Regions from separate parts of the Lysinibacillus sp. Bpr_S20 genome, predicted to be linked through region 1. Evidence: a T-box and tRNA genes for the amino acid it is inferred to sense, from the RefSeq annotation. Region 1 holds a T-box; the other holds one or more tRNA genes.

Region 1 (15,820 bases):
TTAATAAAGCTTTTGCCTTTGGATCCTTTTCTTTCGCCTTTGTTGCCATTTCAAAAAGTCCTTCAGCTTTACTAAAGTTATCTTCAGCGATGGCGTCCAACCCTTTTTGAATGGATTCTTCATATACTGCGTTGCTCTTGGAACTGCATCCTCCTATAAGGAGTAAAACCCCTATTAACAACGCTGTTTTCCAGTTAAAAATATACTTTTCCATTAACTACCTCTCCTCTATATGAAAATTCTACTATAAAAATTGATTTTTTTGCAGAGTAATATTTGTGATTCCTTGAAAATGTTGTTGTTGCTATAAAAACATAAGGCTATTTTCAAAAAACTTGTATGAAGTTATACCTAGTTTTGGTAATATACTTAAGTGACTTAATACGGACCGAAAAATTTGTCTCAATTTAGGAACGTTCTTAGGCTAACGGAGCAAGATAGTTAAATTAAGGGAATTTGTGTTAAGGTACATATTATAAGATAAAACATAAATGTCAGGGGGGTTAGATTTGTTTGCTTCCGTTCTGTTTATCTATTTGCCTATTTCTATTTCATTACTAAGTATTTGGGGATTGTTTTGGGCAATCAAGAACAAGAGAAATATATATGTTCCTCCATTGATTCTTGTAAATCTAAGTATCATAACGCATTTTGTTGGTTTGAAGGTAATTAGGGGATTTGAAGGAATGGGAGTAAGTATGCTAGGTGCAATTTTACTTGGAATATGCCTTATAATCTTAGTGTTGATATTAATTACAGATTCCAATATGAAAAGAAAATCGCAAAGATCCATTTGATTGATTAAATATGTTTTTATTAAACTAACAGGGTCTTTAGCAAAGGCTGTTTTCTAAAAGATTGTTGCTGTTAAAACATAAAAACAGAGTTAATCTACAAAATGTGTAGAATCAACTCTGTTTTTATGTTTGATATTTTGTAAATCGAATATTTAACTAAAGCACCCCGTTACTTTAAGTGAAGAAGTTTACAAAACTTAATTAGGGTTACTAAAAACCCAGATTTTAAACTCGTCACTTAGTTCTTGTAAAATCCAACCCGATTAATAATAATATTCATTAAAATCGGAATCAGTCGGACATAGTGCGACAATAGGTAAATCATTTATCGTTTTAAACATCTTTTTTAACAACCCTTGATCACGATAAACCTCGCTTATCGCAAATTGATACAAAGAAATTTTGTTTTGTGTTTTTTTTCGGTAAAACCGAAATGCCCCCACTACTTGGCCTTCTACTGTTGCCACTATCATTTGCTTTCTTCTTATAGCTGCTTTAACTCCAAGAGGACATAAAAACTCTTCAGAATAGATCGCACTGTTATTGCGTTCTATATTTTTGTTGAAGAACGTTACAACTTCAGATATATGAGTTGGATTTGCTAAGGCTATCTGCATGTTTCTCCTCCCTTAACACTTTTTAAAATAAAAGAGATTTATATATTTCTCCTATAATACCTTCCATTTGATGAACACCCAATTCTGCATTGGTCATTATGACCGCACCTTTCTCTAAATACGGAAACACCACCATCATACATTGAAAACCCACTCCCCAACCGAGTGATGTGATTTCTAGTTCTTTTTCTGAGCCTTCAAGAAACACACCTAATCCAGTCCAACTTTTATCTCTTTGGGAGGTTATCATTTCTTTTGCTAACCTTTCCGAAATGCCAACCTTGCTTTCTCCCTTTACAGCATTCATTAACTCAAGAACTAATTCAGCTAAATTCAAAGAAGTTGTCCATAATCCGGCCGCCGCTGGATAAGGATATATAGGATATTTCCCATCTACTAACTCACCGTTTTTATTGTGACCGCAAGAAAAGTTTTGTCTATCTACTTCCAACATTGTTGTAATGAATTGGCTATTTGCAATTCCTAATGGTTCAAATATTTGCTCATTCATAACTTTATGAAACGGTTTTTCAGTAACATCTTCTATTAGTTGTTGAATGATACAAAAACCTGCATCGGAATAATGGAATTCACTTTCTGGTTCACACTTGACGTCAATAGGAGTGTTACAATATGGAGTTTGCCCCTCTAATAATTCAACCATCGAAGGAAACCCTATTTCCGAATTTAGTTCAGGATAACTACCCTCAGGGTCTTTAATTCCAGATTGATGACTTAGTAAGTTCCTCAATGTCACTTTTTTATTTTTAGTAAAATCATTTTCTGGTACTTTCCACGATACAAGACTTTCATTCACATCATCATCTAAATCAAGAAGTCCTTCCTCTACTAGCTTCATAGCAAGTATTCCTGTTAAGAACTTGCTAATTGAACACGCACTAAAAATAGAATCTTCATTTACTTTTCTATTGCTTTTCGCTTCTAATAAGCCGTAATTTTCTGTTCCACTAATTTCACCACCCTCAAGCAATGTTATACTTAGACCTTGTACATTATAATGTTTCATTCGTTCTACAATGCGAATGTTCTCCAATTTCACAATTATCCCCTTTATCAGTATTATCAAATAAATTATAACACGAACGTACGCTCCCTTTTATCTGTTTGTAATATATTTATCTTCAATTAACCTACTTCGTTAGTTGAAGAGCAACAATCTTTACGAAAACAGCCTTAAAAAAAGATAAAAAAACATGCACGTCATTTCGCGCATGTCTTACCATTATTTCTTCTTTAACATCATTGTTGTAGCTAAAATGCCCAACATCAATAGTATAAAAATCATATAGGTAAATGTATGGTTACCAGTCTTATCATAGCAATAGCCGATAAGTATAGGGATCACGGAACTTATCATAAAGCCACCTGAAAGAACCATAGATGACCAGCTATTTGCCTCCTCGTCATTTCTTGCTTCATCCAATGGTAACAATAGGCCAATTGGAAATAAGCCACTTAATACGAAACCTATGATGAATACAGCAATCCATAACAATGACCCTGAACCTAACCAAAGCATCACAAAGCCTATCACGCCTATGAACCCTAAAGAAAAGAGCCAACCGATTCGACTCGACCATTTTTCCATTAGTATGGGCACCAAAATATTACCAATCATTTGTATAATAGACATAAATGTTAGCATCGAACTTGCCGCGACAAGAGAAAAGCCCTTATCTTGTAAGATTGGTGCTAGCCAAGACATAATAGAGAAGAACAAAGATGTTTGGATACCAAAGTAAATTAAAATGATCCATGCACGGACATTTTTCCACGGATTTCGTGCAGCTTTTTCAGCCATTGCACCTGTCTCTGGCAGGTGTTGATTTTGTATGACAAGGGACCATATACACAGGGCAATAATAGCAAGTACCCCCCAACTACCAAGCGCTATTGTCCAGCTCTCATGAAAATAATTATAAAATGGGATTGTTAGTGCTGCACTCAATGTTGCCCCTGTTCCGATTCCAAATGAATAAATGCCTACAACAGTCGTAAAACGCTTTGGGAATTTTTTCTTTATATAGGCATTTAATATGGGACCAATCAGTGCAATTGCAAATCCTGCAGCAAAGCTTGTGACTACAAGTAGAACATAACTTTCTTGTAAAAAGCGTAGCCCATTTGCTAATGCCAGGATCATGATTAAGAGCGTAATGGCTGTTTTTGTTCCGAGTTTTCTTTGTAATGGCACTGCAAATGGGGCAAAGAGCCCCATACAAAACACCGGAATAGATGTTAAAAAGCTCATTTTTGTATTTGATATATGGAGTGATTCCAAAAGTACATTAAATAGTGGTCCGATTGCTGTGACTGCTGGTCGCATATTGAGCGCAACCAAGAAAATACAAACAACCACAAGTACCATGGAAAGACGCCATTGTTTTTTCTGCATACTTTCAAAAAACCTTCTCTCTATTGATACAGTTAAAAATTCAACTAAATTTGTTAGATCTTTGAATTCTCACTATATCCTTTTACCATTTTTTCTAGTATCGGTCAATTTAATGGCAATTATTGATGAAAAGATATAGCTAGTATCAAGAAATAGCTGCAGCTTACGATACTTACATTTTTTTTGGCGCTGCAATTCCTAACAGTGCTAACGATTCTTTTAGAACAACGGCTACACAATGACAAAATGCTAATCTAGATGTTCTTTGGCTGTCATCGACCAATACTTTATTGTGCGCATAATATTTATTAAATTGGCGGGCTAATTGTAAAGCATATTTAGCAATTTGTGATGGATCTGCTTGCTCTAAAGCGTTAGCAATTACTTTCGGAAATTGTTCCAGTAATAAAATAACTGGCCATGCTTGCTCCCCTAATGCTTCAAACGATACTTCGTAACTTTGTTCATCGGCTTTTTCCAAAAGTGATGAAATACGTGCATACGTATATTGAATATATGGCCCTGTTTCGCCTTCGAAATGCATCATTTGCTCAATCGAAAACTCAATATCATGAAGACGATCATTTTTCAAATCGTTAAAAATAACCGCTCCTACACCAATCTGACGTGCAATGTTCTCTTTATCCATTAGATTTGGATTTTTTTCCTCGATATTTCGCTTTGCAGTAGCAATCGCTTCTGTAAGTACATCTGCTAATAAAACGATTTTACCTTTACGCGTCGACATTTTTTTACCTTCTTTTAGAATCATGCCAAAAGGTACATGTTGTAAGTCTTTTGCCCAATCATACCCCATCTTTTCAATGACTTTAAATAACTGGTTAAAATGAAGTGACTGTTCATTCCCTACAACGTAAAATATTTTTTTCGGGTCATATTGTTGTTGACGATAAAAAGCAGCTGCTAAATCACGGGTAGCATAGAGTGTAGCCCCGTCTGTTTTAGTTATTAAGCAAGGTGGCATATTATCTATTTCAACGACATAAGCACCGTCGGATTTCACAAGTAAGTCTTTATCTTCCAACTCTTTCACAACAGCAGCCATTTTGTCGTTGTAGAACGCTTCTCCAACGAAAGAGTCAAAGTTAATTCCAAGCAGTTGATAAATGGTCTTGAATTCTTCTAGTGATGCATCTCTAAACCATTGCCATAACGCTAACGCTTCTTTATCGCCATCTTCTAATGCTTTAAATGCAGCACGTGCCTGTTCATTGAGTGTTTCATCCTGCTCCGCTTCTTCATGGAACTTCACATAGATTTTTAAAAGTTCCTCGATTGGAGCAGCTTCAATTGTTTTTTGATCTCCCCATTTTCGATAGGCCACGATTAATTTCCCAAACTGTGTTCCCCAATCTCCTAAATGATTAATGCGGATTGCTTGGTAGCCATTTTTCTCTGCTATGTTTGCCAATGCATTGCCGATCACTGTAGAACGTAAATGACCCATGGAAAAAGGCTTCGCTATATTAGGTGAAGAAAAATCCAACACAACATTCCCCTTCGATTCCTGCTGAGTCCCGTATAAATTTTCTTCTTTTACTATTTGACTAAGCACCTGCTGTGTAATCGTTGGTTGATGGTAAAATATATTGACATACCCGCCTACTACTTGAATCTCTTGTATTACATCACAACTTAAATTGTTTTTTATGTCCGATGCGATACTATTTGGAGATTTTCTTAATTTTTTTGCCAGTGTAAAGCACGGCAATGCTACATCCCCTAAGCCCAAATTTTTCGGTTTCTCTAGTAAATTTTGAATGTCATTGACAGTTAACTCATTATTTAATGCCATAGCGATGCTTTTCGCAATTTGTGTATGCATGTTCATTCTCCTTTCCATAATAAAAGCCCCCGTCTCTAAAAAATAGAGACGAGAGCATAGTTATCCCGTGGTACCACTCTAGTTGCCATATAATATGACCACTTTCTGTTGTTAACGAGGTGACTCCCCGTTATTCTCTACTACTAATTCGAGAACCTTCTCCAAAGTGCGTTTCATTTATGGCCCCTGCATTAGGCTCACACCATCCCTAATTCGCTTTCCAGTAGATCCATAAATTACTCTCTTTTTCATTGAATTTAACTGTAATTTCGAAATATTCTACACAACACCTCGATTAAAGTCAATAGTGCTTTTGCAATGTAATAAAAAAACGGTTGTGAACGGTGTGTTACCATTATTTTTAAATGATTGATATTTTTGATCATACAAGGAAAACCTGTACTATTTGGCAATCGTCTAATGAATGAACACGTTAGGAGGGACGATATGGAGGAAACAATAACAGCAAGTAGCTTATCACGAGATCAGGTGGTTGAGGAGCTAATGACAAATTATGGTCAAGAGGTACTGCAGCTTGTTTATACATATGTACATGATGCCCCTCTTGCTGAGGATTTGACGCAAGAGATTTTTATCAAGTGTTATAAGGCTCTCTCAACATATCAAGGTCATTCCAGCTTGAAAACATGGTTGTGGCGTATTGCTATTAATCATTCAAAGGACTATATAAAAAGCTGGTATAAGAAAAACGTCGATGTAACGGAAACGAAGGTGTTAGCGGAAGCATTAGAAACGGGAGATTTGCTTGAGCAAGTTGTGCAGAATAGTGAGGACGAGGCATTGTTTGACATAGTGATGACTCTCCCCGTTAAGTATCGTGAACTTATTTATTTTTATTATTTTGAAGACTATTCGATCCAAGAGATTGCCAACATTTTATCATTGAATAACAATACGGTGAAAACAAGACTTCGTAAGGCCCGTTCTTTGTTGCAAAAAGCGTTAGGAGGGAATCCATTTGACGGAAACACGTTTTAAACAAGCTATGAAAAATCAATTTAAAAAGATGCAGTTTACAGAAATGCATAAGGAAGCTGTACGTAAAGGGATTCAAGAGGAACTTTCAGATCAGTCGCTACTAACGATGCTACAAACGAAGCGCTCAGGTTTTGAAATTACGCAACTTCTTTATGCAAAAAACAAAGAGGTCATTCATTTAAATGAAGGAATGATCTATTCTTCCTTACATCGCCTTGAACAGCAACAACTCGTCGTAAGTGAGTGGTATGGGAATGAAAAGCGCTATGTTCTTTCACGTAAGGGCGTTAAGCTGTTAACAAAGCTTCACAAAGAAACGGACAAACGCCCTGTTTTTGAGCAATTACTGAAGGAGGTACGCTATGCGAACGATTAAAGAATTTACTCAACACGTAAAGGGACATATTCGTAATAAGGAGGCACATGATGCTGTTGAAAAAGAGCTAACTTATCATTTAGCGAAGTCAAAGCATGCTTGGCAAGAAAAGGGCTATAAAGCTACAGATGCGGAATTACGGGCTGTACGTGAAATGGGCAATGCTACAAACCTCGGCGTCTCACTTAATCAGATTCATCAGCCGAAAATCGATTGGCTACTCGTTATTCCATTTATGCTTGCAGTAATGTGTAGTTTCTTACCACTTCTACCAGCTGAGCTCTCGTTACGAGATTCTATCATCCGTAATATCGTGATTGTTATTGGTGGAATTGTTTTGACAATCTTCTTAATGCGACTCGATTTTCGCAAGCTAGAGCGCTATTCCACGCAGATGTATATACTGGGATGTCTCTTATTTCTTATTATTTTAAATGGTAATGAAACAATTAATGGGGTTGTTTTTTTTAGAGTTGGCCCCCTAGAACTTAAAGGTTGGATGACGATGCCCCTCTTTTTAATGGCGTTTGCAGGGCTTTTCGCTAAACCAAAAAAATCATTATGGTTGCTGCTCACTCTTTATTTAATCGGTGCATATTGCTACTTGCGATTACCAGATATTTCATTATTTTGTTCATATTCAGCGATTGTTGCCACATTATTTTATGCGAGCAGCTTTTCTCGCAAGCAAAAGCTAGCAATTACTATAGCATTTAGTCTCCTATTTGTAGCATTCATCTGCTACTTAATGTTTGCACCTTTAAAATCGTATCAACTTGAAAGAATGCAGACCATCTTTACAACAGACTTAGATGAGAATTCTATTGTTGCACTTAGTTCAACTGTGATGAAGCACCTCACTTGGTTTGGCACTAGCTCTCAACCTTTTGCTAATGCAGCGCATACTGATTTTGCATTACTCACAATTTTACAAACGTATGGGATACTTGCAGGTGTTATCATTATATGCATTCTTGGCTTCATCATTTATCGTTTAGCACATACACTTGGTTACATTCATAACGAATACGGTCGGTTATTAATTACTGGTGGTCTTGCTTATGTTACAACGCAAATTGCCTATCAAATACTTATGCTTTTCGGACTTGTACCCTTTATATCAATGCCACTCCCATTCATTAGCCATGGTGTTTTCCCAATGCTTATAGGAAGCGTTCCAATTGGCTTAACACTTAGTATTTATCGCAGGAAATCATATATTTAATAGTTTGATATTAAATGGCTTTGAAAACTGTTTAGGACTAATTGGATACATCCGTTAATCCGCTACTTCCTAGGAACCGCTACTTTAGTTGATACTACTCTCCATGCTGGATAAGGGATGCTGAATTAAACTTTTCTCATATTCTACAAGACTTAAAGATGCTTTAGGATTAGAACAAAACGATATAAAAGCAGCCAATTAAGGTTGCTTTTTTATGTAGAAATAAATATTGTTAAGAATTTTTCTCTCATTTTACCAACAATTTATTTTTTGTATGTGGAATTTCTGAGTAACTAAGCGTTCGCAGTCCAACTGTTACCAAAGCAAATCAATGTGTTTTAGTGTATTTAAAGACTTTTTTCCCTATTGTCTGACCTCTTTTTCATCCGATATCTAAAAGTGTATTAGCTTTCTTGTAAGGAAAATCTGTATTAAGCGACGAAGAACTCATGTTTTATAAAAATTTAAATAACGCTAAACGTTGATTTAATAATGTTTATAGACTATGGTACATATTTCATGATATACTAGTGCCATTGTGAAAAAAGGAGGAACTTGCATGATTCAAGTAAGTAATGTAGGTCTTCGCTATGGCGATCGTAAACTATTTGAAGACGTAAATATAAAATTCACACCGGGGAATTGCTACGGTTTAATCGGAGCAAATGGTGCTGGTAAATCAACATTTTTAAAAATTCTTTCTGGTGAAATTGAAGCTCAGGAAGGTCACGTATCAATGGGTAAGGACGAACGTTTATCAGTCCTTAAACAAAACCACTTTGAATACGATGAATTCAATGTATTAGATACAGTTGTTATGGGGAACAAACGTCTTTGGGAAGTAAAATCTGAAAAAGACGCTATCTACGCAAAAGAAGACTTTTCTGATGAGGATGGCATGCGTGCTGCTGAATTAGAGGGTGAATTCGCTGACCTAAATGGTTGGGAAGCTGACTCAGAAGCAGCAACATTATTAAACGGGTTAGGGATTGGCGACGAGCTTCACTATATGCTAATGGCTGACCTTGAAGGTTCTGACAAAGTCAAAGTATTATTAGCACAAGCTCTATTTGGTAAACCAGATGTTCTATTACTCGATGAGCCTACCAACCACCTTGACTTAAAAGCAATTCAATGGTTAGAGGAATTTTTAATTAACTTTGAAAATACAGTTATTGTCGTATCCCATGACCGTCACTTCTTAAATAAAGTGTGTACACATATTGCGGATTTAGACTTCTCTAAAATCCAATTATATGTTGGTAACTATGACTTCTGGTATGAGTCTAGCCAATTAGCACAAAAAATGATGGCAGACCAAAACAAGAAGAAAGAAGAAAAGATTAAAGAGCTACAAGCATTCGTTGCTCGTTTCTCTGCGAACGCTTCGAAATCAAGCCAAGCGACTTCTCGTAAGAAAATGTTGGATAAAATCGAGCTTGACGACATTAAACCTTCTAGCCGAAAATACCCATTCATCAACTTCCAAACTGGACGTGAAATCGGTAACGATGTGTTAACAGTGGAAGGCCTTACAGCAAGCAATGAAGGCGAAATACTATTTAAAGATATTCGCTTTTCAATGAACAAAGAGGATAAAATCATTTTACTTGGTAATCCAATGGCAAAAACGGCTCTTCTTGATATTCTAATGGATGAAAGAAAAGCAGATGCTGGTACATTCAAATGGGGCGTAACAACATCTCAAAGCTACTTTGAAAATGATCACGATAAATACTTCGAAGGTACTGAAAAATCATTAGTAGAATGGTTACGCCAATATTCTCCTGATGATGAAACAGAAAGCTTCTTACGCGGCTTCTTAGGACGTATGCTATTCTCTGGTGAAGAAGTGAAAAAATCTCCTTCAGTTTTATCAGGAGGCGAAAAAGTTCGTTGTATGCTTTCTAAAATGATGCTTGCAACTGCAAACGTTATTTTACTAGATGAACCAACGAACCACCTTGACCTTGAATCTATTCAAGCACTAAATGAAGGACTTATGCGCTTCAAAGGTGCTATGCTCTTCACATCTCATGACCATCAGTTCATCCAAACAATTGCGAACCGTGTCATTGAAATCCGTGAAGACGGCACAATTTTAGATAAACTATTAACTTATGATGAATTCCTAGAGTGGAAAGATAGCCAAGGCTTAAACTAATAACAAACAGGGTTCTCCTATTCAAAAGGAGAACCCTGTTTCTTTGATGAAGGATATCTTCAATGTACTTGTCCCTTAATATAACTTGCTTCTTCACTGCTAAAAAAGCAAAGTCAGCAGCTATTTCACTTGGTAGCCCCATACGTTGAATCGGCTGATTGCAACTTTCGTAATTGACGCCTTTTGTTATACATGTTTCAGTCTCCCCTTGTGAGATAAAGCTATCGCAATTGCTTAACCAATACCATTTGCAGCCCCTGTTATGATTCCCACTTCTCTTGCCATTACTACGATTTAGTCGAGGTCATTGCTATTTCTACTTGAGCATCTGACATCTGTTCACTCTCTTGTATTTTCTCGACAGTTTCCTCATATTCAATGATCGTCCGTGTATCAGGGGAAAATACTGCCAGTAGCAGTGACATCAGTAGCCCCGTTATCATTAATACACCAAATAAATAGGGTGATGTCCCATATTCTGTCATTATATTCAGTAAAAAAAGACAGATACACCGAGTATCTGCCGTTTACGGTTATTTTTGCATTTCTTTCGTTGGACCTAATACACCCGGAACTGGTAAGCCTGCTTGACGTAAGAGCACTGTCATTTGTCCACGGTGATGTGTTTGATGATCGATTAGGACACGCAATAATGCACCTCTTTTAACTGGTCCATTGAAGCCTTTTACTTCCTCTAGCAAATCTTCATTTGATAGCTTTGCCGCTTCCTCTTTCACATCATTTGCTACCTTTTCGTAAGCAGCTACAATCTCAGCTGCTGTAGAAGGAATTGAGTCTTCTTGACGAATCATAGGAACCTGTAAACCTGCTAAATAACTGAAATAACCAGCCGCACCAACTAAATGCCAGCCTAGCCAGCCTAGTGTGCTGTGATCTTCTACGATACTTTGCTCAAGCTTTTCATCCGTTACGGCTTTTAATACTTGAATAGTGCCATGTGCTGATGCTGCCCACTCACTTAAAAAATCATCTACTTGTCGATACATCTAAACGCCTCCCATTTTCGTAAGTTCACTTCTATCATATTAAATATGAAACTTTCTTACAAGTTTCCACCTCTAAGTTTACATAATATAATTATTTCATAAAAATTAGTATGCGAATCATAAAATTGTATACTAGTTACAGATTTAGCCATTGAGCTAATGCAGCATAGTGTTGTTCGCATGTCTCATGTTTCACTGGATTTTTCGACTTATACCTAGTATTTTACCAAGCTATTGTACATAAACACAAAACCCCGAACAGAGACACTTTTTTTTATAAAGTGTGTCCTCTATTCAGGGTTCGATTCAAAGAGACATTAAATAATCAATTAGCATATTCTAATATGTAACCGTCATATCCGTAACAAAAGCAGGTTTTTTATACTCATATACTTTTGTTATTTCTTTATTATCAAAGTCATACTTATAGATACACTGTATTTTAGTAGTTATACCGTTAAAATTAACTTCTTCATTTTTAGGTATACCTGATAGTTTATATATACCACTTCCTTCATCTTCATTTACATTCTCACCTCCAAGAATTATTGACTTCTCATCAGGTCCATAAGCAATAGAATCAATATTGATAGCTTTTATACTTGTGATCAACTTCATGTCGGATCCATCTAAATTCATTTCATATATTGAATACATAATTTGCTCTAGAGTTTCTCCAGTCTCATTACTTGCTTTAAATCTTGCCTTGTTTTCTTCCTCAGAAACAAATGCACCAATGATTTTGTTAGTAGAAATGTCATACATTTCTACAGCACGATCAGCTTGTTCAGTATCAAATACAATAGAATCTTTCTTTTCCACATCTACTTTTGCAATCTTTGAAACAGGGTATTTTTCCCCTAATATTTCACTATAGATTGTTTTACCTTCCTTATCACCAAATCTAGGCATAAGTTGTCCTAAAGTATCATTTGTGACTTGATGAGTTTTTTTATCATTTCTGTCTAATAAATAAATCTCCCAAGGTCCATCACCTTTTGCACTTGTATAGGCAAGGTATCGTTTATTGCCTGAAAGTGTTGCATGCAACCAAACCGTTTCATTAGTCACTAACTCTTCCTCTACAATTTTTTCAGCATCTAGTTCCACTACGCTACTTTTGCCTTCGTTATCAAATATAGAAACAATGAGTTTTTCGTTTTCGTTACTAATCGTACTGTTCTCTTCCTTTTTTTTCATAAGTGTACTGTCGTCTTCTTTCTCTTGACATCCAAACAATAGAACCAATAAAGATAATAAAATTATTGCTGTAAAAAACGATGATTTTTTGCATTTACAAATAAATATATACATTATACGATTTTCCTTTGCTAAGTTATTTTCGATTATTAAATTCCAATAACACTCAAAACGTTAATAGGGTTGATATACCAACGTTTACAAATACTTTATGGTTCAGGTCGATTCAAATTAACCAGAAGGTCTTCATTATCATTAGATTGAAGGAAGAAAAAAAGCACAAAGTTCTATGCTTTTATTGTTATAAGCTGCTTACTTTATTCCGCCATCTGGTCGTTAGCTGAATAAATTGGATATGTAATTTCCGTTGAAAAATAAGATTAAGTCTCCAATTGCTCCAATACAAAAAAATGTAAAATAATAACTTGCGATTGTCACCCTTTTGTTAAATAGTTCCTTTAGCGCTAGAATAAACAATTCGTCAAACTTAAACCAACTGACTATCCAACCAGTTAAAAGAAAACTTAAAATCATCATTTCCCCTTTTCTGCCCCCCTGATAGAAGTACATTCTAGATTTACATCTTTGCTGTTTACTGATTTCTTAAATCTTTTTCACAACAATAGCTTTTGAAAACGGAAATGTATAAAAAAATTGCTTTATTTCTACGCAATTGGAAACTGTATTTAATATTTGAATGTATTCTGAAGTTTTACTGAAGTCAGAAATGACTAATCGTCCATTTGGGCTTAAAACTCGCCACATTTCAAGAATCGCCTTCCGTCTTCCTTCCACACTTTTAATGTTATGGACTACGAAGTTTGAAACCACAACGTCGAAACTCCCGTCCGAAAATGGAAGTTCCCGAGCGTCAGCATCCACGATGTCGATTGCCGCTACATTTTCAGCAACTATATTAGCTTGCAGTTTAGCTTTTCCATTCCCCCCCAAGTCCCATTTTGACCAAATATCAGTGGCTGTCACCTTACAACCCCTTTGAGATGCCGAAATAGCCAAAAGTCCACGACCTGTTCCCACATCAAGAAGTTCATCACCTGCTTTAACTTGTGCAAGGTTCAAAATCACCTCTCTGTGTGCGATTTTAATAGTTGTTGAGTATATAAACATCCATAGGCCCGTCACAAGACAAATCAAACCATAGCCCAATACAAATCCATTTGTTGAACCAAACATACCCAATAACGTAAATACTAGCCCGATAATAGTTAAAAGAGCAACCCAAAATGGAGCGTCAACCCCATACCGCATGGTAATTTTCATTTATCTTGACCGCCTTTCTACCTTTCCTCCCCTGCATTTGTAAAACGCAACATAGTGATTTCTATGTTTTTTTATATTTTCATATTAACTTTAATACCTTTGTATTCTTATAAAGCCTGTATCCATTGTATGTAACTGTTCTCTATATTAGTTCAGTAAAAATTTCATGAAACATAGATACAAAAGGGTTAGGAGGTATTCGATATATTTAGCAACTATCTGTACTTCTCAAAACACTACATATTATTCAAATGTATTTATAGGTAAAAAAATACAATAAGTAATAATTATCCATTTTAAGCAGAATATCCATATTAGTCAATGTAGCTTTAATAAATTGATGAATGTTCCATTTCCAAAAATCAATAGTTGGTATATATTTCTATAACATTCCACTTAAGTTTATCTATCGATGCAACATTAATTGTCTAGAAACTCGATTTCCCAAACAGTCGTATAACCTAGGAACTTCAAGTATAATGAAAAAAATAGCTGAAGGAGCTTCACTATGTCTTTCTTTGGAACTACTTGTTGGGGTAAACCATACTGGGACAGAGGGCAAAACACCAGTAGTCAAATTAGTCCTGTTGAACATCAAACAACTGAAAGTGCCAAACTTGCCACAGAAAATTGAATGAAATTTACTTATTCAGTCGTCCAGATTGGGCGCTTTCATTTTGAGTAAGGAGGAAGTTTTGATGAATGATTTACATAGATCAACAACAGATGAAGAACTGACGGAAGAAGAATTGATCGAGCTTGTTCTCGCTGAACAGCAAAAAGCGTTAGCGCAGGAACAAGAAGAACAACTGCAAGGTAAAAAACCTAAAAAACGAAAACCAATTGTCAAATGGATTGTCTGGAGTATGGCATTTGTGTTATTTTTGAATACATTTGCCCTTATCTTTCAAATTTACTCCATCCCAGCTCTTGAATTTTTGAAGGTGTCTGCTCGGCTATCAGCGCAAGAGGATATAAAAACCTATAAAAAAGCAGTTGTAGAGATCTCTACAGGTTCTAGTAAAGGCACAGGCTTTTCGATTTCTTCAGATGGGCTGATCGTAACTAATGCACACGTTGTAGAAGATGCCCAATCTATATTCGTCGTTTTTCCTGAGGAAGGATTAATGGGCGCTAACTTAGTGCAAAGTTACCCAGATATAGATTTAGCATTATTGCAAGTAACTGGTAATAAGCTTCCTTCCCTTTCACTTGCTGAAAATCCTAGCTATACCAAAAATGAGCATGTCTATTTTATCGGTAATCCACTAGCCTTTACGGGCATTGCAAATGAAGGGACTCTACTTGAATCAACACACCTTGAAGATTGGCAGGAACCAGTTATGATGATGAAGGCCCCTGTTTATCGCGGAAATAGTGGGAGTCCTGTTTTAAATTTGGATGGTGAGGTTATAGGAATCGTCTTTGCAACGGCGAATGTAGATCCGTATGGTCGTGTCGGTTTGTTTATTCCCGTTAAGTTGTTACAGCATTTAGTAAGTAAATAATTATACGTCAAGGTGCTTGTCCCGAATGTAATCGAGACAAGCAATTCATTTAGGTTCAGTTTACATAATAAATTTATTTTATTATGTATTGAAAGGCTTATTGTCTCCATGTCCAATTCTTTTTTAACTTTTGTATTGTAATAATAGTAGTATCTATACTCTTTCATACTATTGTTGTTCCTATTGTAACTCTTGAAATTCAAAGCACGTAAAAAAAGACATCCTATATCAATAGGATGTCTTAGTTTAACGGAAGTAATTTTAATTACTGAGAATTAAAGTTTAGTTACGTTAGCAGCTTGTGGTCCGCGGTTGCCATCTACAACTTCGAATTCCACCTTTTGACCTTCGTCAAGAGTTTTGAAACCTTCGCCTTGGATAGCT
Region 2 (15,820 bases), on a different contig from region 1:
CATAATAACGACCGTGGATGGAAGCGAATTGACCTACGCCAATGTCCTTCATTTGTTTTTCAGTTTCTTCGATATAGTCTAGAGCTGTTGTCGGTCCAACATCACGACCATCTAAAAAACCATGTACAAAGACTTTGTCTAAGCCTTGTTGTTTTGCAAGCTTTAATAGCGCAAACATATGCTCATAATGGCTATGTACGCCACCATCTGAAAGTAAACCCATGATATGAAGCTTAGAATTATGAGCTTTAACATGTGCAATTGCATCCAAAAATGCTTTATTCGTAAAGAAATCTCCTTCACGAATAGATTTGTTTAAGCGTGTTAAGCTTTGATACACAATTCGTCCAGCACCAATATTTAAGTGTCCAACTTCAGAGTTCCCCATTTGACCTTCAGGTAACCCTACCGCTTCACCGGCTGCCGTTAAAGTGGAATGCGGGAACTTATTCCAATAACGATCGAAATTGGGTTTGTTTGCTTGGGCTACTGCATTTCCGAAAGTTTCGTCGCGAAATGCAAAGCCATCTAGAATAATTAATGCTACTGGCTTTTTAGGCATTTGCTGCCGCCTCCAATAATTTTAAATATGATTCTGGTTGTAAACTTGCTCCACCGACTAAAGCACCATCGATATGCTCTTTTGCTAATAATTCCTGAATGTTCTCAGGTTTTACGCTACCGCCGTATTGAATACGTACAGCATTGGCCGTTTCAGCATTATATAATTCCTTCACTACTGCACGAATTGCACCGCATACTTGGTTAGCATCTTCTGCTGTAGCAGTTTTACCTGTACCGATTGCCCAAATAGGTTCATAAGCAATCACCATATGCTCCACTTCTTGTGCTCCAAATCCAGCAAGTGCTGCTGTAATTTGATGAGCAACCTTCTGCTCAGTAGTCCCGGCTTCGCGTTCCTCAAGCGTTTCGCCACAGCAAATAATCGGTACGATATTATGCGCAAGTGCTGCAGCAACCTTTTTATTGATGGCTTCATCTGTTTCGTTATAATATTCACGTCGTTCAGAGTGCCCTAAAATAACATAGTCTACTTCCACACTTGCAAGTTGAGCTGGACTAATTTCTCCAGTGAATGCACCTTCGTTTTCATAATGCATCGTTTGTGCACCAATTGCTAGCTCAGATTCACTTGCAACTTGCACAAGCGTAGGTAGGTAAAGTGCTGGTGCACAAACAACAGCGTCTACTTTATCATTTGAAGGAAGTTTGTCCTGTACCGCATCAACAAACTGGATAGCCTCTTCAAATGTTTTATACATTTTCCAGTTACCTGCAATAATTGGTTTACGCATCGTTCTTGCCTCCTATGTTTTTATTCCACGTTAATGTTTTATTTATCGTTTAATGCCACAATCCCAGGAAGCTCTTTCCCTTCCATTAATTCAAGTGATGCACCGCCACCTGTAGAAATATGGTCCATTTTATCGGCAACTTCAAATTTTTCTACTGCTGCTGCAGAATCCCCGCCGCCGATCACTGTATAACCAGTTGTAGTTGCCATAGCCTCTGCTACAGTTTTTGTACCATTCGCGAATTTATCCATTTCAAAGACACCCATTGGTCCATTCCAAATGATTAATTTAGAATCTTTAATAACCTCTGCATAGTTAGCAGCTGTTTTTGGACCAATATCTAAGCCCATCCAGTCCGCTGGAATAGCGTCTACATCTACAATTTGTGTTTCTGCATCCTTTGAAAATTCGTTTGCGACAACTGCATCGATTGGCATATGTAATTGCACGCCTTTTGCCTTTGCTTTTTCAATGAAGGATTTTGCTAAATCGATTTTATCTTCCTCTAATAAAGATTTACCGATATCATAGCCCTGCGCTTTAATGAATGTAAATGATAAACCGCCACCGATAATTAAGTGATCCACTTTTTCTAATAAGCTTTCAATGACACCGATTTTATCTTTAACTTTGGCACCACCGATAATAGCTGTAAATGGATGCTCCGGCTTTGATAAAGCTTTACCTAGCACATCTAATTCCTTTTGCATAAGGAAACCAGATACTGCTGGTACATGCTTGGCAATTCCTTCAGTTGACGCGTGTGCGCGGTGAGCTGCACCGAATGCATCATTGACATAAACGTCCGCTAATTTTGCAAATTGCGCCGCTAAAGTAGGATCATTTTTCTCTTCACCAGCGTGGAAGCGTACATTTTCAAGTAGAATCATGTCACCATTTTGCATGTTGGCAACCGCTTCTTCTACCTCTTGACCAATCGATTCATTTAATTTCGTAACAGGTTTACCCATTAATTCAGCTAAACGTACACCTACTGCAGTTAGGCGCATATCCTCGTTTACTTCACCTTTTGGACGTCCTAAGTGAGAGGCTAAAATTACTTTGGCACCTTGTTCCACTAAATATTCAATTGTAGGAATTGCTGCTCGAATACGTGTTTCGTCAGTAATCGCGCCATCTGCCATTGGTACATTAAAATCGACACGTACAAATACGCGCTTACCTTTTACATCAATATCTTTCATCGTCTTCTTATTTAACATGAAGAAACCCCCTTCAAAGTTGTAGTCGTGAATTTCCTGGATTCACCCATCTTGGCTCCTCCCATCATTCACTAAACTGTATGAGATAAAAAACTTTGGTCCATTTCGTTTAACAAGCCTTTATCAACCCACACTATGGTGAAGTATCCTTTTACTTGCTTTTATAGTAGCAAAAGTCACGTTCTATGTCTTGCAATTACATAACCAGTCAGAGGATAGTGCCTATTCCGAATATTCAGCACACGCTCATCTTATATTTTTTGTATAAAAAAGGAGTAAGGGTAAATTTCCCTTACTCCCATTACCCTTGTATATTATATCTTTTAGACATTATAAAGGCTATACTTTTTATGCGTAAAAAGCAGTATTATGTCACACTTTTTACTTGAGTTATCGAATTATGACACTTATTTATTGTTTAATCCTTTTTCTGCGATATATAAAGCTAAGTCCATTAAACGAGTAGAGTAACCAATTTCGTTATCATACCATGCTAGAACCTTTACCATACTATTTTCTAATACCATTGTAGAAAGACCATCTACAGTTGAAGAGTTATGATTACCATTGTAGTCAATTGAAACTAATGGTAGTTCGTTGTATCCTAAAATACCTTTAAGCTCGTTTTCTGAAGCTTCTTTTAATGCAGCATTAATAGTGTCTTTTGTAACTTCTGATTTTAGCTCCACTACTAAGTCCACACATGAAACGTTTGGTGTTGGCACACGCATCGAGAAGCCATCTAATTTACCTTTTAATTGAGGCAATACTTTTGAAACTGCTACTGCTGCTCCTGTTGTTGTTGGAATCATTGACACTGCACCAGCACGTGCGCGACGTGGATCAGAGTGCGGGAAGTCAAGGATACGTTGATCGTTTGTATAGGAGTGAATTGTTGTCATCATACCGCGTTCAATACCAAATTTTTCATCAAGTATTTTAGCAACAGGTGCTAGGCAGTTCGTTGTACAAGAAGCGTTTGAAATAACATCATCTGTTTCAGGGTTGTAATCCTCATGGTTCACGCCCATTACAAACGTTGGCATTTCGCCCTTCGCAGGAGCCGAAAGAATCGCTTTTTTAGCACCCGCTTGAATATGTTTTCCTACTTCTTCCATCGAGCGGAATCTACCTGTACATTCAAGTACTACATCAACCCCTAGCTCACCCCAAGGTAAATTAGCCGGATCTTTTTCGGCATACACTTTAATTTTTTTTCCATTTACTACGAAAGAATCACCGTCTGCATAAACATCAGCATCGTAGATACCGTGTACTGAATCATAAGTTAATAAGTGTGCAAGCTGACCTGCATCTGTTAGGTCATTTACTGCAACCACTTCGAATTCATCGTGCTTCATCGCTTCACGAAATACTAATCGTCCAATACGTCCAAATCCATTAATCGCTAATTTTAATGCCATTGTCAATTCCTCCAATATTGTTGAAATAATTAATTTTGCCTCGGACATTTATAATATCCACAATTGGCTTTATTCTCATTCAGAGAGTGTTGTAGAACTCACTGAAAAATTGAGTTACATCGTAATTTATAACGAAGGTATACCTTCGGCGATAGCTTTCGCGGCTACCTCATCCGTTATAAAAATCGTTTGCTTTGGCGCTACCTTAAAGTACGATAGCATTGCCTTCACTTTTTGTTTACCAGCAGCAACTGCAATTAATTGCTTACTTCTTTGAATTTGCTCAAACTGAATACCGATTGTTCGAATTCGGTGTACAATTTCACCTTCTGCATTGAAATAATAGCCAAATGCTTCACTAACTGCACCCTTTTCTTCGAGTATTCGTAAATCCTCCGGTGATGAATTACGACGAATAGCCATTTCTTCTGCAGAGCCGATACCATGAATCACACAATCTGCATGATCATAATAATTCATCATTTCGGTTACCATTGGCTCTGTTAACATTGCTCGATAGGCCTGCTCACTTAAATGCTCCGGTAAAAACAATGTGCGATACTGTGCATCCATTTGCATAGCAAATGCTGAGACAAGTGTATTGGCTTGCATTTGCATTTCATGTCCAATACCTCCGCGAGCAGCAACAAATGTGATGTTATGTGCATCAATGGGATGTAAAAATTGCGCAAGCGATGCAACCGACTTGCCACCAGTAACAGCTACTATTTGACCATCAAAGCTTGTTGACATAAATTGTTGTGCTGCCTCTTTTCCAAGCAATGTTAATATCGTATCGTCTTCATTGTAATCACCTGGTACAACAATTACATGCTGTAAGCCGAAATGGTTTTCCAATAATTTAGCCAGTTGTTTAAGACCAGACCATTCATAGACAATTGTTCGAAGCTTTTCGATAACTACTTCACCATCGTCTGTACATACCATACCCGACTTTTGAGAATCTAATAACCCTTGCTCACGTAAAATATCCGTTTCTTTTCGAATTTCTCGCTCGGTCATTTTAAGTGAATCTGCAAGTGTTCGACGCCCAATTGGCTGCATAAGCTGAACTGTTTGCAATATACGATATCTCGATTGTAGCAGCGGATACATTTCTGGAAGTAGCCTTTGCTGTGCCTCAGGTACAGATAACATATTAATCTACTCCCTTTTCAATATCAGTGGGTTATATTTTGTCCCACTGCATAAAAATATGTCCCACTTACGATTTCATTATAATACTCTTTATAAATAATGTAAAGTGACAAAAAACTTGTTTAATTTACAATAAAACCGTTTAAAAAATAATATAACCATTTAGTAATAAAAAACTCTTCATTTTACAATTATGAAAAGGTTTAATAAAATGGAACCATTTTACAACTCATTCGTAATAATAGATAATAGGATATATCAGAAAAATTGGCTTACATATATAGGGGAGGGTTTCTAATTGAAGAATTCTACGAAAGCAACAGAATGTCCAAAATGTGGTGGGACTGAGTTAGGAAAAGGTAAGCATAATGGATATGCGGTTATGTACCCAGAAAATAAGATGAGTATCGGTTCAACTGTTGAATATATTATTTGCACAGAATGCGGATTTATAATCGAGAGCTATGTAAAAAAACCGGAGAAATTTAAAGGTACACTTTTTTGAGGAACTATTGTAATTTAAATTAAATGGAAAGCTTCGCTATTTAAATGTCCCGGAATTAGCGTTGTAAGTAGATACATAAAGGACTCTCTATTTTAAGCATAATGGCCTAATTGTGGATATCTAAAGTTAAATGAGCTTTTTAACAGAAAGACAATTGCAAAAAGAATTGATTGGATGATTGGAGTGGAGGCTGGGCGACTCCTTGGGGATCAGCAATAGAGGAACGCGAGTGAAGCGGCTCATCGAACGCCCCCAGGAAGCTCTGCTCTGCGCGAAAGCGAAGCGGCAGCGGCAAATGTTTTCTGTAGCGAAAGCAAAGCGGCAGCTACAAATGTTTTATCTGTGCGAAAGCGAAGCGACAGCAACAAATGTTTTATCTGCGCGAAAGCGAAGCGTCAGCGGCAATGTTTTATCTGTAGCGAAAGCAAGGCGTCAGCTACAAAGCGCCCAGCCGGAACGGAAATCATCCCCTCGCTTTGGTGCTGAGTCTGATTAATTAAATATCGTGTGTTATCTAGCATAAAAAACCCGTAACCAAAATGTCATGGTTACGGGTTTTTTATTAGCTTATTTTGTGTAAGATAAAATTGCGTTTTTCTTAAATCTGCATAAAGCTTTTGTTGCTTCATTTTTATTTGTGTATTCAAAAATACGAACGTCCTTTTTCTCAAATACTGTAATAACCCACATTGTAAAATCTCCCTTCAAATTCGCTTTTGTAATATAACAACCACTAAAAATGTGATACTTTTGATCATCTGTTTTATAACAACCTCTTACTGATTCTTATTCTACTCCTATTTTTTTAAAAATAAAGCCAAATGTGAAGGTCTTCACAAACTGTTCAAATTCTAAACGCTTTCATTGAACAATTTGTGAATTGTGGTTATTACTGCTGAAAATTCGAGTAAAAGTAACATCTCATTAAAAGCCTCTGGTATGTACATTTAGCAGATTCCTTTGTTATTCGTTAGACAAATGCTCCACAAGTGTTGCGTAATCTAAATTGCCATATTGTATCACTTGCCCATCCTTCTCTACTACCGGAATCATTAACATATACTTTTCATGTATGCTTTCATCTTCTTCAATATCAATAATTTCAATATCGAAATCTATATCTTCCTGTACAAGCTTTAATGTATGTAATCCCTCTACACACAATCCACAATTAGCCCGACTAAAAAATGTAACCTTCAATTAAAGCACCTCCCATAAGAGCATTATAAAACGAAAATCAAAATACCGTAATTACTCCCTTTGTTTCATTGATTCTGAATCTTTTTTAATAACAGTGGTGTTCTTGCCAATGAATACTGACACGACAACAACGATGGCTACAACAATAGTAAATAATGTAATGGATTCATTAAGAAATAAAGCTGCAAAAATAATCATTAAAAATGGCTGTAAATATTGAATTTGACTTACTTTTGAAATGCCTCCCATAGCCATTCCACCATACCAGGCTACATATGCTAAAAATTGACTAACAATAGCAAGATACAAGAAGCTAATCCAAGCTTTTAAAGGAGCATGCAACATTTCAGCTGATACGTTTAATAGCACTGGAATAATAAGAAAAGGAGTAGCTACTATGATTGCCCACGCGATTACTTGCCAGCTTCCTACTTCTCGTGCTAGTACCCCACCTTCAGCATAACTAAGTCCGAGTATTATGACTGCTGCCAATAAGGCTAAATCTGCAACATGTAACTGGCCCAGTCCAAGATAAGTAGCGTAAACCATTACTGCCAATGCGCCAACTATACTTGATATCCAAAATTTAATGGACGGAATTTCGCCTCCCCTTATCATGGCAAACCCCGCCGTAGCTAAAGGTAAAAGGGCTAATTCTACAGCTCCATGAGAAACTGGCAAACTTGTCATAGCCCAAGAGGTAAGTAAGGGGAATCCTAAAACTGCGCCTAAAGAGACAATAATTAAGCTCTTGAATTGACGAGCAGTGGGTAGTTTTTCTTTTTTCACAATCAATACGATAGTAACTAAAATTGATGCTACTACCGCTCTTCCTAAGCCAACAATTGTAGTCCCAAAATATTCTACTGCTACACTGGTTGCAGGTAATGTTAAGCTGAAACAGATAACGCCCACTAAGCCTAATAATAACCCCATTTTTTCCTTCTTATTGTCCTGCACTATGACCATCCCCTTATATTTTTTTACAAATCTGTACCATTTGTGCTGGTATAATGAATATTAAGAGGAACTACCGTAAAAATAAACGGAATATTTCGCCATCTGTCCTGGTACAGAATAAGGGAGGCTTTGTATTGTATACAAAATATAATGAGGTTATTGATGAAATTAAAGATCAACTAGCACAGGGATTACTTATAGCAGGTAGTAAGCTTCCTTCAGTACGACAACTTTCAGAAAAATTCTCCTGTAGTAAAAACACAGTTGTTAAAGCGTATGAGGAGCTAGAAAAAGAGCACTTCATTTTTTCTGTGCCCAAAAGCGGTTATTATGTTGTCAATGAATTTCAAAATCCAGACAGTAAAAATGATATTATTGACTTTTTGTCTGCTGGTCCTGATAAAGACATCATGCCCTACATTGATTTTCAGCACTGTATTAATCAGGCCATTGATACTTATAAAGAAGAATTATTTACTTACACCGATCAACAAGGACTATCCTCTCTACGACTTCAATTGGTGAAGTATTTGCAAAGCTTACAGGTATTCACTGAACCCGAAAGATTATTTATTGTGTCTGGCTCTCAGCAGGCTCTTAATTTATTAGTTTCTATGCCATTTCCGAATGGGAAAAACAATATTTTAATTGAACAGCCTACTTATTTTGGCTTTATAGAATCTGCCAATTTACAGAAAGTGACTACGTTCGGGATTGATTTATCTATGGATGGAATTGATTTCGATCGTCTAGAATATATATTTCGCAATAACGATATCAAGTTCTTCTATATTGTTCCTAGGTTTCATAATCCACTTGGACATAGCTATACGAATAAAGAGAAAAAAAGAATTGTTGAATTAGCGGAAAAATACGATGTCTATATAGTTGAGGATGACTTTTTAGGTGATTTGGATCCAAATACTAAATCTGATCCATTATTCGCGTACAATCCTTCTGGCAGAGTTATTTATATTAAAAGTTTTTCTAAAGTTTTTCTACCTGGTTTAAGAGTTGCGTTTTTAGTACTTCCAAAAATTATGAGTAACAACTTTTTACGTTATAAATTTACTGCCGATTTTAATAGTTCGGTTCTTTCACAAGGAGCATTAGAAATTTATTTAAAAAACGGAATGTTTAATAGCCATATTAAGAAAATAAAAGAGCTATATTATAGAAAAATGCAACATCTACAGGAAGCTTGTAAGTTATTGCTACCAAATAACACGCAATATACGAAACCTTCTTCAGGATTTTATCTTACTATCTCCCTGCCCGAAAAAGTGACTGCAAAGCAGATTGTCAATTTGTTACAAGAGCAAAATGTCCTTGTGGATGATGCAGCTAGAATGTTCCTACCAGAATATAAAAAGGAAAATCTGATTCGATTAAGTATTTCTCAAGTGGATGAGCGTCAAATTAATGCTGGCGTAGAAAAGCTAGCCCGTTGTATCACATTAATTGACAATAAAAAAAATGATATATCTCGAAATACTTTTCAATTCTTATAACGGTTCTCCATCCAAATAAGAACAATTTAGAGTCTTCAACTAGAAAAGACTGTGCAAGAAATTATGCACAGTCCTCTTTATATTATTTTTTCAGATGGCTATCTAAGAATTTTAGCATTGCAGTGTAGAATTCGATACGGTTTTCTTCATTATGGAAACCATGACCTTCATTATCTTTCAGCATGTATTCCACATCAACGCCTCTAGCACGTAATGCTTCAACGATTTGATCGGACTCAGCCTTATTTACACGTGGATCATTTGCACCTTGAGCTACAAATAGCGGTGTTTTAATTTTATCCACATGGAAGACAGGTGAAGCTGCTGTTAATAGCTCCTTATCTTTTTCTGGATGCCCAACACGCTCATAAAGCATTTCACGCATTGTTTCCCAATATGGAGGAATTGTATTTAATAGTGTAAAGATATTCGATACACCTACATAATCAACTGCTGCTGCATATAGATCTGGTGTATAAGTGATACCTGCTAATGTTGCATAACCTCCAAAAGATGCACCATAAATTCCGATACGTTTAGGATCTGCAATACCTTGATCGATCGCCCATTGTACACCATCTGTAATATCATCTTGAATTTTTAGACCCCATTGCTTATTACCAGCTTCCAGGAATTCTTTACCATATCCAGCTGACGAACGGAAATTCATTTGTAGTACTGCATAACCACGATTTGCTAGTAATTGCACCTCAGGATTAAAGCCCCACATATCACGTGCCCATGGTCCACCGTGTGGATTGACGATAAGTGGCAGATTTTTAGCCTCTTTATTTTTCGGTAAAGTTAAATAACCGTTAATTGTTAGGCCGTCTCGACTTTTATATGAAATTGGATGCATTTCTGCAAGCTCATCTTGTTTTAACCAAGGGCTTAATGTTGCCAATTCTTTTAATTCGTCTGTTGTTGAATCGTAGTAATAATATTTTCCGTAAACAGTGTCACTAGAAACGTTAACAATGAATTTTGTCATTTCTTTGTTGTAATCATTAATACCTAAATCACTTTCAGGAACACCTAATTTGCTTTGAATTTTACGGAATAGTTTTTCAAAATCCTCGTCAAAGAATTGATAATGTATCTTATCTGTTACATATCCACCGTACAATACTTTATCTTTCTCAGAACTATATAATACACCCGCTACATCCACTTCTGAGTTGGACATAATTACTTCTTCTTTACCTTCTAAATCATATTTAACTACTTCTACTTTATCTCTTCCTTTATTAGAAGTTGCGAAAATATGTTTATTGTCTTTAGAGAAAGCAAGTGGCATTACTTCATCTCCTGCTTTCATTTCAATAAATGGCTTGAATTCATCTTTCTCTGAATCACGGTAAAGGATAGTTCCTTCTACACCATCTGAAGTTACTGCCATACGTACATTTCCATCATGATCTGCTAACCAACTTGAAATATTACCTGGGTTTTTCGCAACATGTGTAGTGACTCCAGTCTTCACATTAAGCTTGTACACATCAAAGACTTTTGCATCTTCTTTATTCATCGTAATAAGGATTTCGTCTTTAACGCCCTGTAAATCACTTAATAACTCAACTGTTACATTCGGATATGGCGTTAAATCCTTCTCCTCATTACCATTAAATGTTGTTGAATAAATGTGGAAGTTTTCATCGCCACCTTTATCCTTTACATATAGTAAATTATCATCTTTCCAGAAGGATCCCCCAATATCGCGATCCATTGAACTAGATACACGTACTGGCTCACTATCATCATTCATTTTCTTTACGAACACATTTGAACGATTTTCCCATGCAGATTTATAAGTAATGTAATTTCCGTCTGGTGAAAGATGATAGCCGGCGTTTCCTGGATTTTTCATGAAATCTTCTACCGAAATTTCTTTTACGCCTTCATTATTGCTAACACTATTTTTTACATTTTTAGCATTGTTTAAAATTTTGACAGCATCTTGTTTAGTAATCGTTTCACTATTCGAGAGACCGTTAAATAAACCTATCTTATTTGCTTTTTCTTGATACTCAGCAAGTGTTGCTTCTTTTTCCTCTTTATTTAAAGCTCTTACTAAAATACGTGCCGCTTCATCACGTTTAATATTCACACTGAAATCTTTTAATTCTTCGCCTTTTACCCATTGATCAATGATTTGCTGACGCATTGTCTCTGATCCATGTTGGAATGTTAGAGCTGTTACAGTTAAATCTAGAAACTCCTTAGCAGATAGACGTTCCTCTTTTACTTTTACTTGACTGCTAGTTTCATTAGCAGCGCGCACTTCCTGCAAAGATACAGGAATGACAGCAGATGACGTTAAAATAACCGCTAATGATGCTGATAAAAACCTTTTTTTCAAAATGATCCCTCCTTATATCAGTACATGTTATATCGTTTGTCGATACAATTTAAATTATAGCAATTTTACCCAAATTGTCAAATATTTGTAAAAATTAATGCAATTACCTTTAACCAATAAAAAGTGAACTGCAGTGAGTTCACTTTTTTAAATATAGTCTATCCCCTCAGAATAATTGCATTTGGATTCGGAAAAAAGTTAAAATTTCCGACTTGCTCCTCCACCAGCAGATGAGCCGCCTCCGAATCCTCCAAAGCCGCTGCCACCAGAGCTGCCACCTCCGAAACCACCTGGAAAGCCACCTGGAAAACCGCCACGTCCACCACGTCTTCCAGAACGAGGCCCGCCTCCTCTACCATTAGAAATAAATGTATAAACAATAAGTACTATAATAGCGATTAAAATAATCATCCACGTTGGCATTTCCTCTTTGTCAGCTGTATTCTCAGGCATTTCTCCATCCCAATTGTATTCCTCGGCGACAGTTTGAAATACTTCAGTGTACGTAGCTTTAAATGCCTTATCAATGTCTCCGGCACTTGCATTCGGATAAAACGCTGCATCTAAAATGCGCCCTAACTTACCATCAGGTAATGCACCCTCAAGACCTTGACCTACAGCAATGACCACATCATTATTACCTTCTCCCTGCCCAAACGTTGCTAATAATAACACGCCATTATTTTTTTTGGCATCACCAATGCCCCAAGAACGAATCATTTTAGTTGCATACATTTTTGGTTCTTCTCCGTTAATAGTATCTACGGTGACGACCATTATTTCAGCACCTGTACCTTTATCTAGCTGCTCTGAATAATGATTGAGTTCTTCCTTCATGGATGAAGATAAAACATTAGCAAAATCATGAATATACGTATTTTGCATTGGTGACGGCATTGCGGCTTCTGCCATTCTTATCGATAAAATAAACATGATACTCACAATCATGAGCTGAATAAAAAAGCTTTTCATTATTGTTTACCTGAACTACTAAAATCTATAGAAGGTGCCTTTTCAGTACCCGCAGCTGCTTTAAAGTATTCTTTCTGTTCAAAACCAAACATCCCTGCAATTAAATTACCCGGGAAACGTTTGACCGTTTTATTAAAAGCCTGCACTTCATTGTTGTAGTCTTCTCGAGCAACCGCTAAGCGATTTTCTGTCCCAGCTAATTCATCCATTAATTGACGGAAATTTGCATCTGCCTTTAAATTTGGATAGTTTTCTACGACTACTAGCAATCGACTAAGTGCACCGTTCAATGCATCATTGGCAACAGCCTGTTCCTTTGGACTATGTGCACTTCCCATTTGTGCACGTGCTTCTGTAATGCTAGCGATCACATCTTTCTCATGGTTAGCATATCCTTTTACAGATTCTACTAAGTTCGGAATCAAATCATAGCGTCGCTGTAGCTGATTTTCAACCTGAGCCCATTTCGAATCAACACTTTCCTCAGCAGTCACAAGGCTATTGTATTTTGGAATAAATAGTAAGGCTAATACAACTAAAATAATAACGATCATTCCTATAGGTCCAAAAATTTTTTTCAATTCTAAACCTCCTTCGCTTTCTTTTTTCTTACTACTAATGTGTAGGAAAAAAACATCTCTATACTACATATATGCAAATGCATTAATACCGTATGAAATTTATCTAAGTAGCCATACTTAATACTGTAAAACAAACTATGATATTTAGGAGGCGCTTTTTTTGACACAATCGTTTCAAAATGAATCATCAAACCAAACATCATTCAACCAACAACAAAGCCTAAATCATGGTGGACATGAGCTCATGGACATGCATGAAGTAATCGGCGAAATCATTGCTGGTATGAATCAATCCATTTTTTTACGTCCACATGTTAAGGATCCTGAGTTACTAAGCATTTTGGATAGCCAATATAATTTCACTTTAGGTATGTATAACACTATTGTGGAATCATTCAACACAGGACATGATCCATCTGTTCCTACAGGTCGCTATCAAATGGAGACAGGGAATGATTTCAAATATGGAATGAATCCTGGTCAGCCTAAAAAGCCAATGCAAAATGCAAATGAGCTTAACGACGAAGCAATTTCTGGCTTCCTATTAGGTGCTCAAAAAGGGGCAGCGAAATGTATGACTGCTGCTGCAACAGAAACTACCAACCCTGTCGTTCGACGTGTTGTTGCAGATAGTATTCCCAACTGCATTGAAATGGCATACGAATTATCTATTTACCAAAATATGCATGGCTACTATCAAGTACCTCAGTTTTCTCAACAGGATATGCACACTATGCTTAATGCATACGGCACTACAACAAATCCCCTTCATTAATAAAACAAGAGCAGTCCCTGTGTGATCGTCATCACATATGGGACTGCTCTTATTTTAACTACAGGGCGGCAAGCCGCTACATATTTAGTAAACAAACAAAAAAAAGAATCCCCTCAGATAGGATTCTTTTTTCCGACTAGTATAACTAGTCTTCACGTTCGGTATGTTCACTAAAAAATAATTTGGAGTTGTTGCTTTTTTGAAGGTTTGAAAGGAACAAATACGGGAATAATGCCTACTAGACAAGATTCCATTATTTTCCCTTCTCACTTCTCCACTAAGCAGGCTGCTAAACTACTTATTAGGAGAATTGAGTTATAAAAGTAAATAATAAATCAGTAAAATGGCGCCCTCGGAGGGAATCGAACCCCCAGTGCAAGAACCGGAATCTTACGTGTTATCCATTACACCACGAGGGCAATTAAACAAAAAAAAAGTACTCACCCTAGGCTTTACGAAAAGCATGATGTAGATAACCCTCATTTGAAGCATACCTGCAAAATAGTGTACTGTACTTTAACTTATGACCTTATCAATTATACAAACGTATGGCATATAATTCAACTATAGAATGCAAAACCTTTTAACTTTTTTTATTTTCACTCAGTACGTGTCAAAATACCTGCTAAATAAAGATACTCTCCCGGCGAATGTCACGCATTTAATTGTGTTGGCCCAGTTCAAATACGGACACACTGTTTGTTGTATCTGCTCCAAATGGTTTCTGCGTGAAAGCGAAGCGCCAACAACAATTACGCCAGGTGAAATTGATTTAATTTATTTCACTTTAACAGGGTTAATATTTGACCTTCCCTGACTATAATGTGTATGATAAGGATACAGCTGAAATACAAAGGAAGTTTTCAGCAATAGTATTCGAATTTAGTTTTATAAGGAGGATTTAACATGAATTTAATTCCTACAGTTATTGAACAAACAAGTCGTGGTGAACGTGCATATGACATCTATTCACGACTACTAAAAGACCGTATTATCCTATTAGGAAGTGCAATTGACGACAACGTTGCTAACTCAATCGTTGCGCAACTTCTATTCCTACAAGCAGAAGATCCAGATAAAGATATCTTTCTTTACATTAACTCACCAGGTGGATCAATCACTGCCGGTATGGCAATTTACGACACAATGCAACTGATCAAGCCACAGGTGCAAACAATTTGTATCGGTATGGCAGCATCTATGGGGGCTTTCTTACTTGCAGCTGGTGAACCTGGTAAACGTTTCGCACTACCGAATGCTGAAGTAATGATCCATCAACCTCTTGGCGGTGCACAAGGTCAGGCAACTGAAATCGAAATCGCTGCTAAACGTATTTTATTCTTACGTGAAAAATTAAACGGTATTTTATCAGAACGCACTGGTCAACCACTTGAAGTCATTGCAAGAGATACAGACCGCGATAACTTCATGACTGCTGAGCGCGCAAAAGAATATGGCCTAATCGACCAAATTATGGATCGCAACGACCGCAAATAAAACTATCAAAGGCATCCCAGATTTAATTCTGGGATGTCTTTTTATGTTCGCCTTGATGTTCCGTCGCTTTGACTCTTCTTTTCGTCGTTCTGGCTTCTCTTTCCGTCGCTTCGGCTCTTCCTTCCGTCGCGGCCTTATCTTTCCGTCGTTCCGGCTCTTTTTTCCGTCGTTCTGGCTTCTCTTTCCGTCGCTTCGGCTCTTCTTTCCGTCGCGGTCTTATCTTTCCGTCGTTCCAGCTTTTCTTTCCGTCGTTCTGCCTCTTTCTTCCGTCGCTTTGGCTCTTCTATCCACGATTCTGGCTTTGCTATCCACGACTTTGGCTTTTATCCACCACTCTGG

What was found. The T-box of region 1 lies ahead of argS (arginine--tRNA ligase). A T-box ahead of a tRNA ligase gene usually reads a tRNA of that ligase, here a tRNA-Arg.
Region 2: it encodes a tRNA-Arg, which carries the amino acid that the T-box ahead of argS (arginine--tRNA ligase) is inferred to sense. The anticodon was not compared.

What each region holds. Positions count from the first base shown of each region.
Region 1 is NZ_JALNLQ010000009.1:72,104-87,923, reverse strand. It holds gene MWJ95_RS19125 (hypothetical protein) at 1-214, opposite strand, end outside; gene MWJ95_RS19120 (GNAT family N-acetyltransferase) at 1,061-1,414, opposite strand; gene MWJ95_RS19115 (serine hydrolase domain-containing protein) at 1,437-2,474, opposite strand; gene MWJ95_RS19110 (MFS transporter) at 2,658-3,830, opposite strand; gene argS (arginine--tRNA ligase) at 4,003-5,676, opposite strand; T-box leader at 5,718-5,937, opposite strand; gene MWJ95_RS19100 (sigma-70 family RNA polymerase sigma factor) at 6,124-6,675, shown strand; gene MWJ95_RS19095 (helix-turn-helix transcriptional regulator) at 6,656-7,051, shown strand; gene MWJ95_RS19090 (FtsW/RodA/SpoVE family cell cycle protein) at 7,038-8,276, shown strand; gene MWJ95_RS19085 (ABC-F family ATP-binding cassette domain-containing protein) at 8,836-10,440, shown strand; gene MWJ95_RS19080 (hypothetical protein) at 10,728-10,865, opposite strand; gene MWJ95_RS19075 (DinB family protein) at 10,974-11,447, opposite strand; gene MWJ95_RS19070 (TolB-like translocation protein) at 11,787-12,761, opposite strand; gene MWJ95_RS19065 (class I SAM-dependent methyltransferase) at 13,251-13,928, opposite strand; gene MWJ95_RS19060 (S1C family serine protease) at 14,627-15,436, shown strand; gene MWJ95_RS19055 (cold-shock protein) at 15,712-15,820, opposite strand, start outside.
Region 2 is NZ_JALNLQ010000007.1:197,828-213,647, forward strand. It holds gene gpmI (2,3-bisphosphoglycerate-independent phosphoglycerate mutase) at 1-562, opposite strand, end outside; gene tpiA (triose-phosphate isomerase) at 555-1,316, opposite strand; gene MWJ95_RS17585 (phosphoglycerate kinase) at 1,355-2,539, opposite strand; gene gap (type I glyceraldehyde-3-phosphate dehydrogenase) at 2,947-3,963, opposite strand; gene MWJ95_RS17595 (sugar-binding transcriptional regulator) at 4,090-5,121, opposite strand; gene MWJ95_RS17600 (transcription initiation factor TFIIIB) at 5,420-5,626, shown strand; gene MWJ95_RS17605 (hypothetical protein) at 5,829-6,122, shown strand; gene MWJ95_RS24540 (hypothetical protein) at 6,194-6,316, opposite strand; gene MWJ95_RS17610 (glutaredoxin family protein) at 6,590-6,826, opposite strand; gene MWJ95_RS17615 (DMT family transporter) at 6,878-7,795, opposite strand; gene MWJ95_RS17620 (aminotransferase-like domain-containing protein) at 7,921-9,297, shown strand; gene MWJ95_RS17625 (S9 family peptidase) at 9,380-11,656, opposite strand; gene MWJ95_RS17630 (TPM domain-containing protein) at 11,855-12,628, opposite strand; gene MWJ95_RS17635 (LemA family protein) at 12,628-13,209, opposite strand; gene MWJ95_RS17640 (spore coat protein) at 13,370-13,984, shown strand; tRNA gene MWJ95_RS17645 (tRNA-Arg) at 14,329-14,403, opposite strand; gene clpP (ATP-dependent Clp endopeptidase proteolytic subunit ClpP) at 14,891-15,481, shown strand; partial or broken gene MWJ95_RS17655 (hypothetical protein) at 15,698-15,820, opposite strand, start outside.